3 regions of the Ewingella sp. S1.OA.A_B6 genome follow, and region 2 is predicted to be linked to each of the others. Evidence: predicted binding sites of a transcription regulator. Region 2 holds the regulator's gene; each other region holds the start of a gene.
What was found. The regulator CRP, encoded in region 2, controls carbon source genes, mostly activating them, when cyclic AMP is high. The targets are predictions, from matches to a motif close to ATGTGANNNNNNTCACAT.
Positions count from the first base shown of each region.

Region 1: a site for CRP is predicted at 3,661-3,678, ahead of ACMV8I_RS10365 (YjcB family protein). Genes of this name have one in related genera too.
Region 3: a site for CRP is predicted at 3,397-3,414, ahead of ACMV8I_RS15345 (YfcZ/YiiS family protein). Genes of this name have one in related genera too.

Region 1 is NZ_JBLJFK010000003.1:123,776-129,852, forward strand. Features, by position in the region: gene malP (maltodextrin phosphorylase) at 1-497, opposite strand, end outside; gene malT (HTH-type transcriptional regulator MalT) at 792-3,515, shown strand; gene ACMV8I_RS10365 (YjcB family protein) at 3,777-4,061, shown strand; gene bglX (beta-glucosidase BglX) at 4,332-6,077, shown strand, end outside.
Region 2 is NZ_JBLJFK010000009.1:13,301-19,377, reverse strand. Features, by position in the region: gene ACMV8I_RS15760 (putative adenosine monophosphate-protein transferase Fic) at 1-304, shown strand, start outside; gene ACMV8I_RS15755 (aminodeoxychorismate synthase component II) at 362-937, shown strand; gene argD (bifunctional acetylornithine/succinyldiaminopimelate transaminase) at 1,104-2,321, shown strand; gene crp (cAMP-activated global transcriptional regulator CRP) at 2,384-3,016, opposite strand; gene ACMV8I_RS15740 (OsmC family protein) at 3,378-3,785, shown strand; gene ACMV8I_RS15735 (phosphoribulokinase) at 3,826-4,695, opposite strand; gene ACMV8I_RS15730 (YheU family protein) at 4,841-5,089, opposite strand; gene ACMV8I_RS15725 (hydrolase) at 5,103-6,077, opposite strand.
Region 3 is NZ_JBLJFK010000008.1:90,886-96,962, forward strand. Features, by position in the region: gene fadJ (fatty acid oxidation complex subunit alpha FadJ) at 1-1,466, opposite strand, end outside; gene fadI (acetyl-CoA C-acyltransferase FadI) at 1,463-2,776, opposite strand; gene ACMV8I_RS15345 (YfcZ/YiiS family protein) at 2,937-3,269, opposite strand; gene fadL (long-chain fatty acid transporter FadL) at 3,686-4,963, shown strand; gene mlaA (phospholipid-binding lipoprotein MlaA) at 5,058-5,819, opposite strand; gene ccmI (c-type cytochrome biogenesis protein CcmI) at 5,851-6,077, opposite strand, start outside.

The DNA.
Region 1 (6,077 bases), on a different contig from region 2:
TCGCGATGCCAATCATCCGGGGCTTCCTGCTGTTTACCTTCGTCGAATGACTGACGGAATAAACCGTACTGATAATTGAGGCCGTAACCTGTGGCAGGCTGCCCAACCGTCGCCATTGAATCAAGGAAACACGCAGCCAGACGGCCCAGGCCGCCGTTCCCCAGCGCAGGATCGGTCTCCTGTTCCAGCACATCGGCCAGTTCAGCGCCCTGCTCAGACAGTACGTCACGCACCGTGTCGTACCAGCCGAGGTTAATTAAGTTGTTGGCCGTCAGCCGGCCAATTAAAAATTCCATCGAAATGTAATTTACGTGACGCTGATCCTGTTTCTGTTTTTCCACCACCGGCCTCGCGGCCAGCTGTTCAGACAGTGCCCCACTGACCGCCTGCCACCACTGGTGCGGTGTCATATCCTGTGCGCTTTGCAGACCAAACCCTTGCCACTGGCGGGTCAGGGCATCCTGAAACTGCATTTTTTCTAATGTGAATTGCGACATAATTCCTCTCTGAACAGATAATTCTTGCAGACGTTAACGATATGCTGAAGGTAAGCCTGTTGAGAGGCATCATCCCGCGAGGGATGAGAGAGGGGAGGAGATAAAGGGCGTAGTACAGACGGGATTAATTCGTGTAAAAACAACCACTGAAACTGTGACTCAGAGCAACTTAACGAAACGTGAAAGTGTAACAATCTTGCAATATCTCTCGCATTGGCAGACCTTATGAACATTATTACACGCTGTAAAATAAATATACTTTCTTCTGGTTTACCATCATAAGAATCGAAAACTATGCTGATCCCTTCGAAACTGAGCCGTCCGGTGCGGCTGCAAAACACGGTGGTACGCGATCGTCTGTTGGCAAAACTGGCCTCTGCGCAAAATTACCGTCTGGTCCTGGTCGCCTGCCCCGCCGGCTACGGGAAAACCACGCTGATCGCCCACTGGGCAGCAGGCAAAAGCGATCTCGGTTGGTATTCGCTGGATGAAAGTGACAATCAGCCGGAACGTTTCGCCAGCTATCTGGTGGCCGCCATTCAGCAGGCTACCGGGGGGCACTGTCTCAAAAGCGAAGTACTTAGCCAGAAACGTCAGTACGCCAGCCTGTCAGCGCTGTTTGCCCAGTTGTTTGTCGAACTGTCCGACTGGCACCGCCCGCTGCTGCTGGTAATTGATGATTATCATCTGATTTCCAATGATGCCATTCACGAAAGCATGCGTTTCTTCCTGCGCCATCAGCCGGAAAATGTCACCTTGATGGTTCTGTCACGCACCCTGCCACAGCTGGGTATCGCTAATTTGCGTGTACGTGATCAACTGCTGGAGCTGAATGCATCACAGCTGGCCTTCAACCATGTTGAAGCTCAGCAATTCTTTGACTGCCGTCTGGCAGAGCCGATTGAGCAGGCTGACAGCAGCCGTCTATGTGACGACGTCGCCGGATGGGCCACGGCGCTGCAGCTGATTGCGCTGTCAGCGCGCCAGTCAAGCGCATCCACCGCCTCGGCCCAGCAATCGGCCAAAAAACTGGCCGGCCTGAATGCCAGCCATCTGTCGGAATACCTGGTGGATGAAGTGCTGGACCACGTCGATGCCCCCACCCGTAACTTCCTGCTGCGCTGCTCGCTGCTGCGGTCAATGAATGATTCTCTGATCGTCAAACTGACCGGAGAAGATAACGGCCAACAACGGCTGGAAGAACTTGAGCGTCAGGGGCTGTTTATTCACCGCATGGATGACAGCGGTGAGTGGTTCAACTTTCACCCGCTGTTCGCCACTTTCCTGCGCCAGCGCTGCCAGTGGGAACTGTCGGCCGAGCTGCCAGCGATCCACTGCTCTGCGGCGGAAGGCTGGCTGGCGCTGGGTTTCCCGGCTGAAGCAATTCACCATGCGCTGGGTGCCGAAAATACCAATTTACTGCGCGACATTCTGCTGCAACATGCCTGGCCACTGTTCAATCAGAGCGAGCTGGCACTGCTGGAAGAATGCCTGAATGCGCTGCCGTATGAGCGATTGATTGAGAACCCTAAACTCGCCCTGTTGCAGGCCTGGCTGGCGCAAAGTCAGCACCGTTACGGTGAAGTAGAAATGCTGCTGGAACGGGCTGAAAACGAAATGCAGCGCGAAAAAATCGAGATGGATAAAACCCTCAGCGCCGAGTTCGACGCACTGCGGGCGCAGGTGGCAATTAATGACGGTAAGCAGGATGAAGCGGAAAAACTGGCCGTCCACGCGTTGCGCTACCTGCCCAACTCCAGCTTCTACAGTCGCATTGTCGCCACCTCGGTCACCGGTGAAATTCAGCACTGCAAAGGCGACTTAAGCCGTGCACTACCGCTGATGCAACAAACGGAACAGATCGCTCGCCGCCACGAAGCCTATCACTACGCGCTGTGGGCACTGCTGCAACAGAGCGAAATCCTGATTGCTCAGGGTTTTTTACAGGCCGCCTATGAAACGCAGGACAAGGCGTTTGAACTGGTGCGCGAGCAGCACCTTGAGCAACTGCCAATGCATGAGTTTCTGCTGCGTCTGCGCTCGCAGCTCCTATGGTCATGGGCACGCCTTGACGACGCCGAAAACGCCGCCCGCGAGGGCCTCGAAGTCTTGGCTAACTTTCAACCTCAGCAGCAATTGCAATGTCTGGCGATGCTGGCCAAATGCTCGCTGGCGCGCGGCCATCTCGACAATGCGCACAGCTATTTGCAGCGTTGCGAAACTCTGCTGCAAAGCGGGCAATACCATACCGACTGGCTGACTAATGCCGATAAACCGCGGGTGATTTACTGGCAGATGGTCGGCGATAAAACCTCGGCGCGCAGCTGGCTGAATCAGACGTCCAAGCCGGGCATGGCGGATAATCACTTCCTGCAAGGCCAGTGGCGCAACATAGCCCGCGTGCAGATCCTGCTAGAGCAGTTCGACGAAGCCGAAGTGGTCATTGATGAACTTAATACCAACGCCCGTCAGTTGAAGCTGGTCAGCGACCTCAATCGCAACCTGATCCTCTGCAACATGCTCTACTGGCATACTGGCCGTAAGAACGAAGCCCAGCGCGTACTGATTGAAGCGCTTGAGCTCTCTAACCGCACCGGATTTGTCAGCCATTTCGTCATTGAAGGCGAGATGATGGCGCAGCAGTTGCGTCAGCTGATTCAGCTCAACTTATTGCCGGATATGGAACAGCGCCGGGCGCAGAAAATCCTGCGCGATATAAACCAGCATCACCGGCACAAATTTGCCCATTTCGACGAAGGCTTTGTGAATAAATTGCTTACCCATCCCCAGGTCCCGGAGCTTATCCGCACCAGCCCACTGACCCAGCGCGAGTGGCAGGTACTGGGACTGATTTACTCCGGTTACAGCAATGATCAGATTGCCGGTGAGCTGACGGTAGCCTCGACCACCATCAAAACTCACATCCGCAATTTGTATCAAAAACTGGGCGTTACCCACCGCCAGGATGCGGTTTCTCAGGCGCAACATCTGTTGCAGGTGATGGGTTATGGTGCCTGACACGCTCCTCAACCCTGTCAGTTCGACATAAAAAAACCGCCATGATTTTTTGGCGGTTTTTTTATGTCTTCAGCTAGCCGAAACAAGCCTGACGATAATTTTTCCGCTGCTAAACTTTTTGATCTTCCAAACCTCGCCCATTATAATGTGACGAAGATCACATTTTATGTTTGCACCGCCTTGCGCCTCCTGCGTGTTTTGTCCTTCCGGGCAGCCAGCGTGGTGCAATTCAGGCAGCGACGCTAAGAAGGAAGACGTTAGATGGGCACGTTAGCCGCTGGTTTCATGATGATGCGCTGGGAATTACTCAGTGCATTTCTGATGTTTTGCACCAGCCAGTTGAATATCGTTTGTCGCCAGTCCAGCCGTAACGCTATGGCATTCATTTTCAGCGGTGTCGGTCTGGTCATCACCTGCTTCTTCGTCATGGGTCTGATGGGCATCACCTATGACGCCGACGCTGTTGCACATTTCTGGGCCGTGACCCAGGACGTCTTTATAGACACCATGAGTAAAACCCCGACCGATATGCCCTTCTATTATTAATTCAGCCCGTGGCGTGCAATCCTAAAAATTGGAAACTGCGCGCTTCCTCAAAAGAGTTTTTGTACATCAACTTTCAATTCAGCGTAGATTGCGAGGTGCAACGCCTCGCTCTGCGCAAATTGTTTTTTATAAAAGTATTCATTGCTTATAAGCGAAGTGACGTATTAGATTCTCACGCTATAATTTTCTTAGAATGATCATTATCTTGTTTGCTTTCTTGCTGCTGATTTTCGCCCTACGGCAGTACGATTTTTGTCTGAAGGATACTCAATGAATACGCATCACCTGATTGGCGCGCTCGTGTTAATGGCAGGTTCCACCTCGTTGTTTGCAGAACAAACGGCGGGTATTCCACAAGATCAGCTGAAAGAGCGCGAAGCGTTTATCTCCCATCTGATGAAACAGATGACGCTGGATGAAAAAATCGGCCAACTCAATTTAGTCAGCGTGGGGCCTGACTATAAGAAAGAAGCCATCATGGCCGATATCCGCGCCGATAAAGTCGGCGGTATGTTCAACACGGTGACCAAACCCGACATCCGTCGCATGCAGGATCAAGTACAACATAGCCGTCTGAAAATTCCTCTATTCTATGCGTATGACGTCGTTCACGGTCAGCGTACGATTTTCCCGATCAGCCTCGGATTGGCAGCCAGCTGGGACATGAATGCCGTGGCCACCAGCGCGCGGATATCCGCTGAAGAAACCGCTGCCGATGGCCTCAACATGACCTTCTCACCCATGGTCGACGTCACCCGCGATCCGCGCTGGGGTCGGGTTTCTGAAGGCTTCGGCGAAGATACTTACCTGACATCCCGTCTCGCCCATGAAATGGTCTCTGCTTATCAGGGCAATGACCCGTCCGCGCCAAATGCGGTGATGGCGAACGTCAAGCACTTCGCACTCTATGGTGCCGTCGAAGGCGGCCGTGAATACAATACTGTCGACATGAGCCTGACCCGCATGTTCAACGACTACCTGCCCCCCTACAAAGCCGCGTTGGACGCCGGCGCCGGCGGTGTGATGGTGGCATTGAACTCGATAAATGGCATTCCGGCCACCTCCAACCCGTGGTTATTACAGCAGATCTTACGCGACCAGTGGAAATTCAAAGGCCTGACCGTCAGCGACCACGGCGCGATTGGTGGCCTGGTGATGCATGGCGTCGCACAGGATGATCGCCAGGCGGCGGCTATGGCGCTGAAGTCGGGTGTCGATATGGACATGGCCGACAACATGTACGGCAAGTATCTGAAAGGCCTGGTCGCCGACAAAATTGTTACCGAGAAAGAGATCGACCGCTCAGTCCGTAATGTATTGACCGCAAAATGGGACATGGGGCTGTTCGCTGACCCGTACCGTCATTTAGGTCCGGCTTCCAGTGATCCGGTGGATACCAATGCTGAAAGCCGTTTGCATCGCGCAGAAGCGCGTGAAGTGGCCCGCACTTCGCTGGTGTTGCTGAAAAATGAGCATGAAACCCTGCCGTTGCAGAAAAAAGGCACCATTGCGTTAGTCGGAACCCTGGCAGATAGCCAGCGTGACGTCATGGGGAGTTGGTCAGCCGCCGGGAAAGCCAATCAGGCCGTTACCGTGCTGCAGGGAATGAAAGAGGCCATCGGTGATAAAGCGACGCTGCTTTATGCACGCGGTGCCAACATCTCTAACGACCCGGCGCTCCTCGACTTCCTGAATCAATATGAAAAACAGGTCATTAACGATCCGCGTCCGGCGCAGGAAATGATTGATGAAGCGGTGAAAACCGCCGAAAAAGCCGATGTGGTCGTCGCGGTAGTCGGTGAAGCACAAGGCATGGCTCATGAGGCTTCCAGCCGAACTGAACTTAACATTCCACAAAGCCAGCGCGACCTGCTGAAAGCCCTAAAAGCCACCGGTAAACCATTGGTGATTGTGCTGATGAATGGTCGTCCGCTGACCTTAACGTGGGAAAATGATATCGCTGACGCGATGCTGGAAACCTGGTTCAGCGGTACCGAGGGCGGCCACGCGATTGCC
Region 2 (6,077 bases):
TGCGCTGATGCAGGCGCTGGAGGACGAAGGCTATCTGGCGGACCTGCCGCTTGATGGACTTTGTAAGAAACTGGCTCACTATTATACCGGTATCAACCTGCTGCACCCGTTTCGTGAAGGGAATGGCCGCGCACAGCGTATCTTCTTCGAGCAACTGATTATTCATGCGGGTTATGATATTCATTGGTCAAAAGTCGGGCAGGAGAGCTGGCTGGAAGCTAATAAAGCGGCGGCGTTCGGTAACGAAAAATTGCTGAAGGATGTCTTCAAGAAAGTTGTCAGTGAAATCGACAGCGGCAACTAGCCACGAAAGTGGGTAGAATCGGCCGGGTACTTTCATCGACTGAAGACCCGGACCGCCATGCTGCTGCTGATCGACAACTACGACTCCTTTACTTATAACCTCTATCAATATTTCTGCGAGCTGGGCGCTGAGGTTTTGGTCAAACGTAACGACCAGCTCAGCCTCGCTGATATTGAACAGTGGGCTCCTTCCCATCTGGTGATCTCCCCTGGCCCTTGTACGCCGGACGACGCCGGAATATCCCTTACGGCAATCACCCATTTTGCCAACCGGTTACCTATCCTCGGTGTCTGCCTTGGGCATCAGGCCATGGCGCAGGCTTTTGGCGGGCAGGTAGTGCGGGCACGTCAGGCGGTTCATGGTAAAACCTCGCCAATTCGTCACACCGGACAGAGTGTTTTCCGTGGTCTTAACAATCCTCTGACCGTGACGCGCTACCATTCGCTGATTGTTGACATCGACAGCCTGCCGGACTGTTTCACGCTCACCGCCTGGACCGAACGCGATGGTCAGCCTGACGAGATCATGGGTATTGCCCACAATCATCTGCCGTTGCACGGTGTGCAGTTCCATCCTGAAAGCATTCTCAGCGAGCAGGGTCACCAGTTGCTGGATAATTTCCTTAAGATTTAGATAGTTAATTCGTGATAATAAATTACTTTTCAAAAAAGCTGGTTTTCGATTGCCTGCGGGTGATTTTTTATGCATATTTTATGACTATATTTTCATATTTAGTTTTGTTTTGAAGATATACTTATAATGGCAATATACTTGTAATGGATTGAAGGGGATGAAGGTAATGGCAGAAAAATCAGCGGTAAGTCGTGACGCTTTTGATCGGGTTATTTTGCCGGTTTATGCACCCGCGCAGTTTATTCCGGTGAAAGGGAAGGGGAGCCGTGTGTGGGACCAGCAGGGCAAAGAGTATGTCGATTTCGCCGGGGGTATTGCGGTGACGGCACTCGGTCATTGCCATCCTGCGCTGGTGAAAGCCTTGCATGAGCAGGGTGAAACTCTGTGGCATGTCAGTAACGTATTTACCAACGAACCCGCACTGCGATTGGCACAGAAGCTTATTGATGCCACCTTTGCCGATCGGGTGTTTTTTGCCAACTCAGGAGCAGAAGCCAACGAAGCCGCTTTCAAGCTGGCGCGCTATTATGCCTCGCACCGCCACAGCCCGTACAAAAGCAAAATCATTGCCTTCCATAATGCATTTCATGGCCGCACGTTGTTTACGGTTTCCGTGGGTGGCCAGCCTAAATATTCAGACGGCTTCGGCCCGAAACCGGCTGACATCGTGCATGTACCGTTCAACGATCTCGACGCGGTGAAAGCTGTCATTGATGATCACACCTGCGCCATTGTGGTTGAACCGGTCCAGGGCGAAGGCGGTGTTACGCCAGCCACTCAGGCATTCTTGCAAGGTTTGCGCGATTTGTGCGATGAGCATCAGGCTTTGCTGGTGTTTGACGAAGTGCAGAGCGGCATGGGACGTAGCGGTAAGCTGTTCAGCTACATGAATTACGGCGTTACCCCGGACATTCTGACCGCGGCCAAAGCGCTCGGCGGCGGTTTCCCGGTCAGCGCCATGTTGGCGACGGAAGACGTGGCCTCGGTGATGGAACCCGGCAAGCATGGCACCACCTACGGCGGAAACCCGTTAGCGTGTGCCGTCGCTGAAGCTGCGCTGGATATCATCAACACGCCAGAGGTTCTGGCTGGCATCGGCGAGCGCCGCGCGGCATTTATTCAGGCATTGGAAGCGATTAATCAGAAATACTGCGTATTCAAAGAATTCCGTGGTCAGGGGTTATTGATTGGTGCTGAGTTATCTGACGCCTATAAAAACCGCGCCAGTGAGTTCCATAAAGCCGCTGCCGACTGCGGCCTGATGATGTTGGTGGCAGGCCCTAACGTCATGCGGTTTGCGCCATCCCTGGTGATTGAGTTCGCAGACATCAGCGAGGGGATGAATCGCTTTGAGGAAGCCATTGGGAAAGTGTTGAGCGCTTGAGGTTTCCCTATTCTCCAATAAAAACGGCGCGACAGTTGCCTGTCGCGCCGTTTTTCAGGGAATCAACGGGTGCCGTAAACGACAATCGTTTTACCGTGAGCGGAGATCAAACTCTGATCTTCCAGCATCTTGAGGATACGGCCAACCGTCTCGCGTGAACAGCCGACGATTTGACCAATTTCCTGACGGGTTATTTTGATCTGCATACCATCCGGGTGGGTCATCGCATCCGGCTGTTTTGCCAGACTCAGCAAAGTTTGCGCGATACGGCCCGTCACGTCGAGGAAGGCGAGGTTACCCACTTTCTCCGAAGTCACTTGCAACCGAGTCGCCATCTGAGCAGAAAGACGCATCAGAATGTCTGGATTAACCTGAATTAACTGGCGGAATTTTTTATAAGAGATTTCAGCCACTTCGCAAGCAGATTTAGCACGAACCCATGCACTACGCTCCTGGCCTTCTTCGAAGAGTCCCAGCTCGCCGATGAAGTCACCTTGGTTCAGGTAGGAAAGTATCATCTCTTTGCCTTCTTCATCTTTAATCAGGACGGCAACCGACCCTTTCACGATGTAGTAGAGCGTTTCGGCTTTTTCACCTTGGTGAATCAGCGTACTTTTGGACGGATATTTATGTATATGACAGTGAGACAGGAACCATTCGAGAGTAGGGTCTGTTTGTGGCTTGCCGAGAACCATTAGTTATTATCCTCTGTTATTATCGCTGCCCAAAATCACAGGGCTCAGAGTTCCCTGTACGGCGTCTTAAAAATGCGCGCCCTTTTAGCATAAGAACTGTCCAGTAATGCTGCAAGCGGGAGTCGGAGTGTAACAGCGTTATAAATGTTGTTAACACCGTGGTTTCATATGAAAACCACAAACCCATCACCGCAATTTACTGAAAAGTATGTATCGGCTCTGTTTGTAGCACAGGTTTGAGCGAGTGTCTTCTGTTGTCTCGCTTCAGCATGATGGCGATCGGGTTACGTTGCTGGTTTTTTCCTAAAAGGGTAGTCTGAGAAGAATTCAGTTTAAATGAAAGCAGCGGGAGTAAGGCATTATGCAGGCACGCGTAAAGTGGGTAGAAGGGCTGACGTTTTTGGGTGAATCTGCGTCAGGTCACCAGGTTTTAATGGACGGTAACGCGGGCGATAAAGCCCCAAGCCCGATGGAGATGTTGCTGATGTCGATGGGCGGTTGCAGCGCCATCGACGTAGTGTCTATCTTGCAAAAGGGCCGCAACGATGTGCAGAACTGCGAAGTCAAACTGACGTCTGAACGCCGTGAGGAAGCACCGAGGCTGTTCACTCATATCAACCTGCACTTTATTGTCACCGGAAAAGAGTTGTCAGATAAAGTGGTTGAGCGCGCGGTGTCCTTGTCGGCTGAAAAATACTGTTCGGTATCTCTGATGCTGGGTAAAGCCGCCTCCATCACTCATAGCTTTGAAGTGGTTGAGCCGGAGTGAGTGACTAAATGCCGCAGTGCTTAGGCGTGCGGCATCTTCCTCACTTAATCTTCTTCCCTTCCATCAGGCGCTGCACCAGTGGTGCCATAATCAGCTCCATCGCCAGCCCCATTTTACCGCCCGGCACCACCAGCGTATTGATGTGCGAGATAAACGAACCTTGCAGCATCGCCAGCAGATAAGGAAAATCTATATCGTCCAGCCCGCGAAAGTGAATCACTACAAAGCTTTCATCCAGTGAAGGGATGGCCTTGGCAGCGAACGGGTTGGAGGTGTCTACCGTCGGTACGCGCTGGAAGTTGATGTGCGTGCGGGAGAACTGTGGGGTGATGTAGTTGATGTAGTCATCCATTGAACGCACCACTGAATCCATGACTGCTTCACGCGAATGGCCCCGTTCACCGGTGTCACGTACCAGTTTCTGGATCCACTCGAGGTTAACAATCGGCACCACGCCGACCAGCAAATCTACCTGAGAGGCGACATCGATTTTGTCGGTCACTACGCCGCCGTGCAGTCCTTCATAGAATAATACGTCGGTCGGTTCTTCCAGTGCCTCCCACGGCGTAAAGGTGCCCGGCACCTGATTATAAGGAACCGCTTCGTCATAAGTATGTAAGTATTTACGGGAACGGCCACTGCCATTTTCACCATACTCTTTGAAGCTTTGTTCCAGTAAACCAAAGTCATTGGCTTCCGGGCCGAAATAGCTGATGTGGCGGCCCAGATCACGAGCTTTACGGATTGCTGCGTCCATTTCCGGGCGGGTAAAGTGGTGAAAACTGTCGCCTTCCAGTTCAGCAGAGCGTAGGCCAAGCTGTTGGAATATCTTACGAAACGCCAGGCTAGTGGTGGTAGTGCCTGCACCGCTCGAACCGGTGACAGCAATCACGGGATGTTTGGCTGACATAGGGCTGATGACTCCATAGTAATGGTGACGCTACTGCGCCCAAAAGTCGTGACAAAATCGAGGCATAATTAATCTATTAACTAACATATTTATTCATTCGATTACAAATCAAACGCGGCTTGTCGCGTTGCTGTTTATCTTTGTTTCAGTTCCAGTCGTTCTGGCGTTCTTCCTCTCCCGCCCGGAATTGGCTGCGGGGCATGATGTTCAGTGTTTCGTGCAGTTCGGACCATACCAGCAGGATATCGCCACTTTTCAGCTGGCGGCGTACATCTTCCACTTTCTGCTCGAGTGAACGCTCCTGCTCGCCGTAGTCAGTACCTTCGCGCAGTACGAAAGCTTCAATCACGCTGGTTAGGATCTCAGTATCCAGTTCTTGCCAGGGAATAATCACAACTCAAATTCCTTTAATTCTTTAAATAGGGTGCTATCCAGGCCGGAATGCGCTGTTCCAGCCACATTTTCGGGTTACGCAGGTTACCGGAGACAAACCCGACATGGCCGCCGTGTTCGGTTAATTGATACTCGATGCCTGGCGGTAAATCAGCGAGAGAGGGGATGACTTCCGGGGTCATAAAGGGATCATCTTTGGCATGAATGATCAGCAGCGGAATGCGCACTTGCGCCAGCATAGGGAGTCCGCTGCAACGGCGGTAGTAATCCAGCGCATCGGCAAAACCGTGGGCCCTGGACGTGATGGCGTCGTCGAATTCACGAATGCGTCGCATCGATTTTAGTTGTTGTAGCGTGACTGGCAGCGTCCCCGGGTACTTCTCCAGTTTCCGCGAGGCATTTAGTTTAAGCTGATCCAACAGGTAGCGCTGATAAATACGCGATACACCGCGCTCCAGCCGGTCAGCGCAAGGTTCCAGCATCAGCGGTGCGGACACCACGACCGCTGCTTTGAGCGTGCAGTTTGTCCCTTCCTGCCCAAGATAGCAGGCTAACATGTTACCTCCGAGCGACACGCCGACCGCACCGGTTGGCACGGCGCCGTGAGTATCATTCAGCCAATTGAGAAAGAACCGTGCGTCTTCGGTTTCACCGGAGTGATAAATGCGTTGCATTTTGTTTGGCTCACCGCTACAACCGCGAAAATGCATCACTACACCGAGCCAACCCTGTTCGCGCCAGGCATGCAGCAGACCGTGAGCATAAGGGCTGTAGAAATTGCCCTCCAGACCATGGAATAGCACCATGCGCGGTTTATGCTCCGCCTGCGCCGGGTCTTCGCTCCAGGCTAAATCGATGAAATCTCCATCTGGGGTATCCAGCCGCTGCCAGTGCGGTTGCAGCATCATGTGCCGGCGTACCAGCCGCGGCAGCAGCGTTTGCAGATGCGGATTACTGGCTCCGCGCAGAGGGCGAAAGGATTCATGCAT
Region 3 (6,077 bases), on a different contig from region 2:
TGTTTTTTCGCCAATGCCACCGTGGTGGAAATAGTCTGTTCACTGGTTCCGGCATGAGGGATCACCTCAACCAGCGGCATTTTATCAACCGGGCTGAAAAAGTGCAGACCAATGACCTGTTCAGGTCTGGCTGCGTTGGCTGCAATCGCATGTATCGGCAAAGAAGAGGTGTTCGAAGCGAAAATAGTGTGCCGGGACGCATAATGCTCACTCTCTGCAACCATCTGTTGTTTCAGCGACAGATCTTCAAATACCGCCTCAATCACCAGATCAACCCGCTCAAACCCACTGAAGTCAGTAGTACCCGAGATAAGCATCATCTGCCGTTGCTGTTCGCTACGTTTCAGCCGCCCGCGACGTACCCGTTTCTCCAGCAGATCCCAGCTGTATTTCAGTGCATGACGGATCCCTTCCTGGTTAATGTCTTTTATACGCACCGGCAAGCCTGCACGCGTGGCGGTTACATTGGCGATCCCCCCGCCCATCAGGCCTCCGCCGAGAATACCAATGCGCTTCAATGGCAACGGTTCTGCATCGGCACCGCGCTCTTTTTTCAATGCAGTGGAGGCAAAGAACAGACCGCGAAGTGCTGCCGATTGTGGTGTCATCACCAGTTCGCCAAACGCCGTTGCCTCGGCCTGATATCCACTGGCGCGGCCGTGATCCAGCCCGTTACTCACCACGTCGATAATTTTTTCCGTCGCCGGGTAGTTACCCTGCGTTTTGGCCCGGGTCTGTTTACGGACGAAGTGGAACAGCAGGGCTTTGCCCAGAGGGCCGCCCACCAGACGTGCCTGCCACGGCAGCGGAGCGCGGGGTTGGCGCCCAAGAGCCACACGTTCCAGCGCAGTTTGTAGCAATATCGCCTGCGGAACAGCATCGTCCACCAGGCCCATTTTCTGTGCCTGCTTCGCACGAATACTGCGACCCGTCAGCATCATATCCAGCGCTTTGGGCGCACCAATCAACCGGGGAAGCCGTTGTGTTCCACCCGACCCCGGCAGCAAGCCAAGCTGCACTTCCGGCAGCCCAAGCTGGGTTTTGTCATCCAGTGAACAGATGCGAGCGTGGCAGGCCAATGCCAGTTCCAGCCCGCCCCCCAGACAGGCACCATGAATAGCGGCCACCACCGGCACTGAAAACGCCGAAATATGGGACATGACCGACTGGCCTTTTTGCGCCAGACTGCTGGCCTCTGCCGCTGTTTTGCAACCGCCAATCATGCTGATATCAGCGCCAGCAATAAAAGAGTCAACTTTGCCAGAAATAAGCACTAACCCTTTCAGCTGCGGGTATTGCTGAGCTTTTTGCAAAATAGCGCAGATTTGCTCAACAAATTCAGCTTTTAAGGTGTTTACCTTTTCACCGGGAACATCAATAGTGATTATCCCCACATGCTGGTCGGTAAATGCCAGCGTAAAGGCTGAAGCCTTGGCTGTTTCAACAGTAATAATCTCGTCACTCATTCTGCTGCCTCCAGGATCATGGCTGCGCCCAACCCGCCTGCCGCACAGGCCGTGGTCAACCCGAAACGCCCGCCACGACGGCGAAGTTCATGCAACGTCTGCGTTATCATTCGTGCGCCCGTAGCGGCAAAGGGATGTCCGTAGGCCAGTGAACCCCCAAGAACGTTGAACTTATCCCAATCGATTTCACCGATGGCCTGCGGACGACCTAGTTTTTCCCGGGCAAATGACTCGCTGGCAAACATTTTAATGTTTGCCAGCGTTTGTGCGGCAAAAGCTTCGTGCATGTCAATTAAGTCCATATCGGCAAGTGTCAGCCCCGCGCGGTCAAGGGCCAGCGGTGTGGCATACGCAGGGCCGAGCAACATATCTTCCCAAACGTCGATGGCAGCAAAAGCAAAACTTTTCAGGTAACCCAGCGGTCGCAGGCCCAGTTCACGCGCCCGTGATTCGCTCATCATCAGCACGGCAGCGGCACCGTCCGTCAAAGGCGTGCTGGTCGCTGCCGTGACTGTGCCGTGGCGACGGTCGAAAGCCGGACGCAGCCTGGCATACTGGGCCAGTTCGGAATCCATGCGAATATTGTTGTCTTTTTGCAGTACCTCGCGGTACGGCGGAACCTGCGCGGTCATCACCTGCGCATTGAGATAACCATTTTCCCAGGCCAGTGCCGCCAGTGAATGCGAACGGTGTGCCAGTTCGTCCTGCTGCTGACGGGTGATGCCGTGAGATTTCGCCATTTGCTCGGCGGTATCCCCCATCCGCAGCCCGGTTGAATATTCGGCAACCGCTGGCGGTACCGGCAGCAGGTCACGGAACTTCAGTTTACTGAACAATGCCAGGCGCTGTGACAACGTACGGGCTTTACTGACGTCCACCAGCGTGCGGGCCAGACGCTTACTCACGCCAATCGGTAGCACCGATGAGGAGTCTGCGCCGCCGGCAATGCCCACACCGATAGTCCCACTGAGAATACTTTCGGCCACGTTTGCCACCGCCTGAAAACTGGTGGCGCAGGCCCGTGACACGCTGTAAGCATCCGTAGAAACACTCATGCCCGTTCCCAGTACGATTTCGCGCGCAATATTAGGGGCTTCGGGCATCTGCACCACCTGACCAAATACCAGCTGATCGATGATTTTCGGGTCGATACCGCTTTTTGCCAACAGCTCACTCACCACCATTTTGCCTAAATCGACCGCCGGAATGCCATGAAAGGCCGTAGCTTGTTTGGCGAAAGGCGTACGCAAACCGTCGACGATCGCAATACGATCGCCTTCGCGCGTCACCAGCGGGATAACCTTGTTCATAGTGGCTCCAGATTAAGAGGTCAGACCTGATAGTTTAGTTTTAACCATATGTTTACATTTGGCAAAGTCTAACGTGATGAAGTGGGAGCGGCAGCAAAAAAAAACCGCGACCAGCAAAGGTTACGGTTTTGGAAAAAGTGCGTTAAGTACAAAGGATGAATCAGCGCAGTCCGAGCTGGAAGATCATGGTCTCGGCCTGGCAAGAGAAAGCGAAGTCAATATTCAGCGCCACGCCACCGGCGACTTTTTCCAGGCGGCTTTCAATCACGCAAGGCTCAGATTCTACGCTGCGGGCTTTTTCGGTCAGGCTGTGCAGCATTTTCTTAGCCTCTGCTTCGTTTTCAAATACGCGGCTATAGCTGGCGGTACAATCGGTATTATCCATGATGGTGCCGACATCAACACAACAGCACGCTGCCGTTTCTTCCGCGCCACATTTGTTAATCGAATGCAGAGGCTTGGTGGATTTCGAAGACAGAGTTACGTCAGACATAATGTTCTCCCGGCACTGACCACAACGTTCGCGGACTGGCCCTGTTAGTCATTAAAAGGATATTTTCTGACTTCATTTTACGCCTGTCAGCCTTCCCCGCCTAGCACTTACTTTTTGTGTGACTTTTACGTGATCAATATCACATAAATAATAACGTTCGGTTAAACCGAACTCAATTAACCCTCTAAAAGGTTATTTAGTTCATCCCAAACTGTACGTTTTTTGTTAAGCGGGTCTAATTTTTAACATCAAATTGGAAATATTTGAGAAACATGATTGCAACATGTGTACAGGTCGGACCTATACTTCGGTCACTGGTCTGATTTGTCAGGCTGAGAACGAACCCTACAATTCTGCGCTCATTGTTACTTGATGTAACATTGTTTGATAAAAAACATAAAATCGAGGTTTTGGTCATGAACCAGAAAAACCTGTTTAAAAAATCTGTCCTGGCGGCTGCAGTGGCCATTGTTTCATCAAATGTGTATGCGGCCGGTTTTCAGTTAAATGAATACACAGCAGCTGGTCTTGGGCGTTCGTTTTCAGGTGAAGGTGCCATTGCAGACTCCGCAGCGTCCGGCAGCCGCAACCCAGCAACCATGACCATGTTCTCACGTCCCGCTTTCTCCATCGGCGCTGTTTATATTGACCCTGACGTTAGTATCAGCGGCAAATCGCCGGTGACAGGCAACAGTACCAGCGCTGATAACATCGCCCCAAATCAGTGGGTGCCGAATGTCCATTTCATTATGCCGTTGAACGATCAGTGGGCGATTGGCGCGTCAGCCACGTCCAACTATGGTCTGGCGACTGAGTTTAGTGATGATTACGCGGCCGGCCCGATTGGCGGTAAAACCGACCTGATGACCATCAACAACAATATCAGCGCGGCCTATCGTTTAAACCAGAACTTCAGCTTCGGTTTGGGTTTTGATGCAGTGTATGCCAAAGCAAAAATCAGCCGTACTGCCGGTGAATTAACCGCGCTTAAAACCCGCGGTCAGGTCCCTGCTGATACAGAGGCGGCTAATCTGAAAGGTGATGAGTGGGGCTACGGCTGGAACGCCGGTATCTTGTATGAAGTTGACGACAACAACCGTTATGGCTTCACCTATCGTTCTAAAATCGACATCGATTTTAGCGGCGATTACAAAAACTCGATACCTCGGCAACTAGGTGGTCTGGGTGGACAAACTATTCCCGGCGACCTGACTCTGAACCTGCCAGAAATGTGGGAAATTTCAGGGTATAACAAAGTGGCGCCAAAATGGGCGATTCACTACAGCATGGCCTACACCAGCTGGAGTGAATTCAAGGAGCTGAAAGCCACCGGTTCCAATGGACAGACTCTGTTCCAGAAAGAGGAAAACTACCACGATGCTTACCGTATTGCGTTGGGTACCACGTATTACTATGATGATAACTGGACCTTCCGCACCGGTATCGCCTTTGATGACAGCCCGGTTCCGCAAGATAACCGTACTATCTCTATTCCCGATCAGGACCGTTTCTGGATAAGCGCCGGTACCACTTATGCATTCAATAAAGATGCATCAGTCGATTTAGGTGTTTCTTACATGCATGGCCAGACCGTGAATATTAGCGAGAAAGTGGCTGATGGTGCGCCGAACTATGAGTTCCAGGCAAAAGGTACCGCCATGTTGTATGGCGCGAACTTTAACTACAGCTTCTAATCGTTCCGGTTGGGAGTCAGAGACGAAAAAAGCGCCGCGAGGCGCTTTTTTTTTGGCTCTCTACCGATAGAGGCTTAATCCTGACGGTCCGAAATTACTCAGAATCGATGCTGTCTAAATCGCCCTGAATCGCTGCGGCGTTCGGGTTCACTTGTGGTGTCAGCTGACCGCCTTTCGCCAGGAAATCGTGACGCTGGAAGTAGGCTTCGCGCACCATCAGATAAGGGTCTGAAGAGTTACGCAGTATTCCATCGGAATCTAACAGCTCGGCACGGGTTTCGATGCCTTGTAAGGCCCACTTACCGGCTGACATCCAGATGGTCAGGTAGCTCAGCATCGGATAAAGGGTATCGACAAAATCGCCCCCCTCATCACGAACGGTGAAGCTGCCGTAGCCCGGTAACTGAACATACGGGCCGTAACCGACGCCATAATGTCCCAGCGTACTGCCAAAACCTTGTGCTTCTTCGCGCGCCAGTTTCGGGTTTGCCATGGAGGCCACGTCAATCAGGCCGCCCATCCCCAATAAGGTATTCAGGAAGAAACGGTTGAAGTGGATCCCCGCACGGTAAGGATCCCCTTTCAGTAAGGAGTTAACCATACTGGCCGGTTCATCCAGGTTACTGAGGAAGTTACTGGTACCGTTACGCGCCGGCTGCGGCACGTAATCACGCCATGCCACGGCCACCGGACGCAGCACATACGGGTCCACGATGTTGTAGTTGAAATCGAACATCGTGCGGTTAAAACCTTCGAGCGGATCGGAACGGCCCTGCGGCGCGCTGTCCGATGATGTTCCGGCACACCCCACAAGTAATGTGGTCGCAAACGCCAGCCCAGTCAGGCGTAAGTTCATGGTTTTCTCCCTATTTTTCTTCGGTTCGCTTTCAGGGAACCTGCTGATTAATCTCAATACTGACCTGTCCATTGCCGGAAAAATCAGTCAGCGGGCTGTCACCGTACCAGTCGCCTTTAGCTGGCGTGGCTAAACCGTTTTGTGAAATTCGAACGCGTACTTTTAACTGATGCAGCGAAGAAAGCAATCTTTCAGGCATCATGGCACTGCTGTCATCCATGGTCATCGCCAACGGGAAGCGGCTCAGCGGCAATTTTT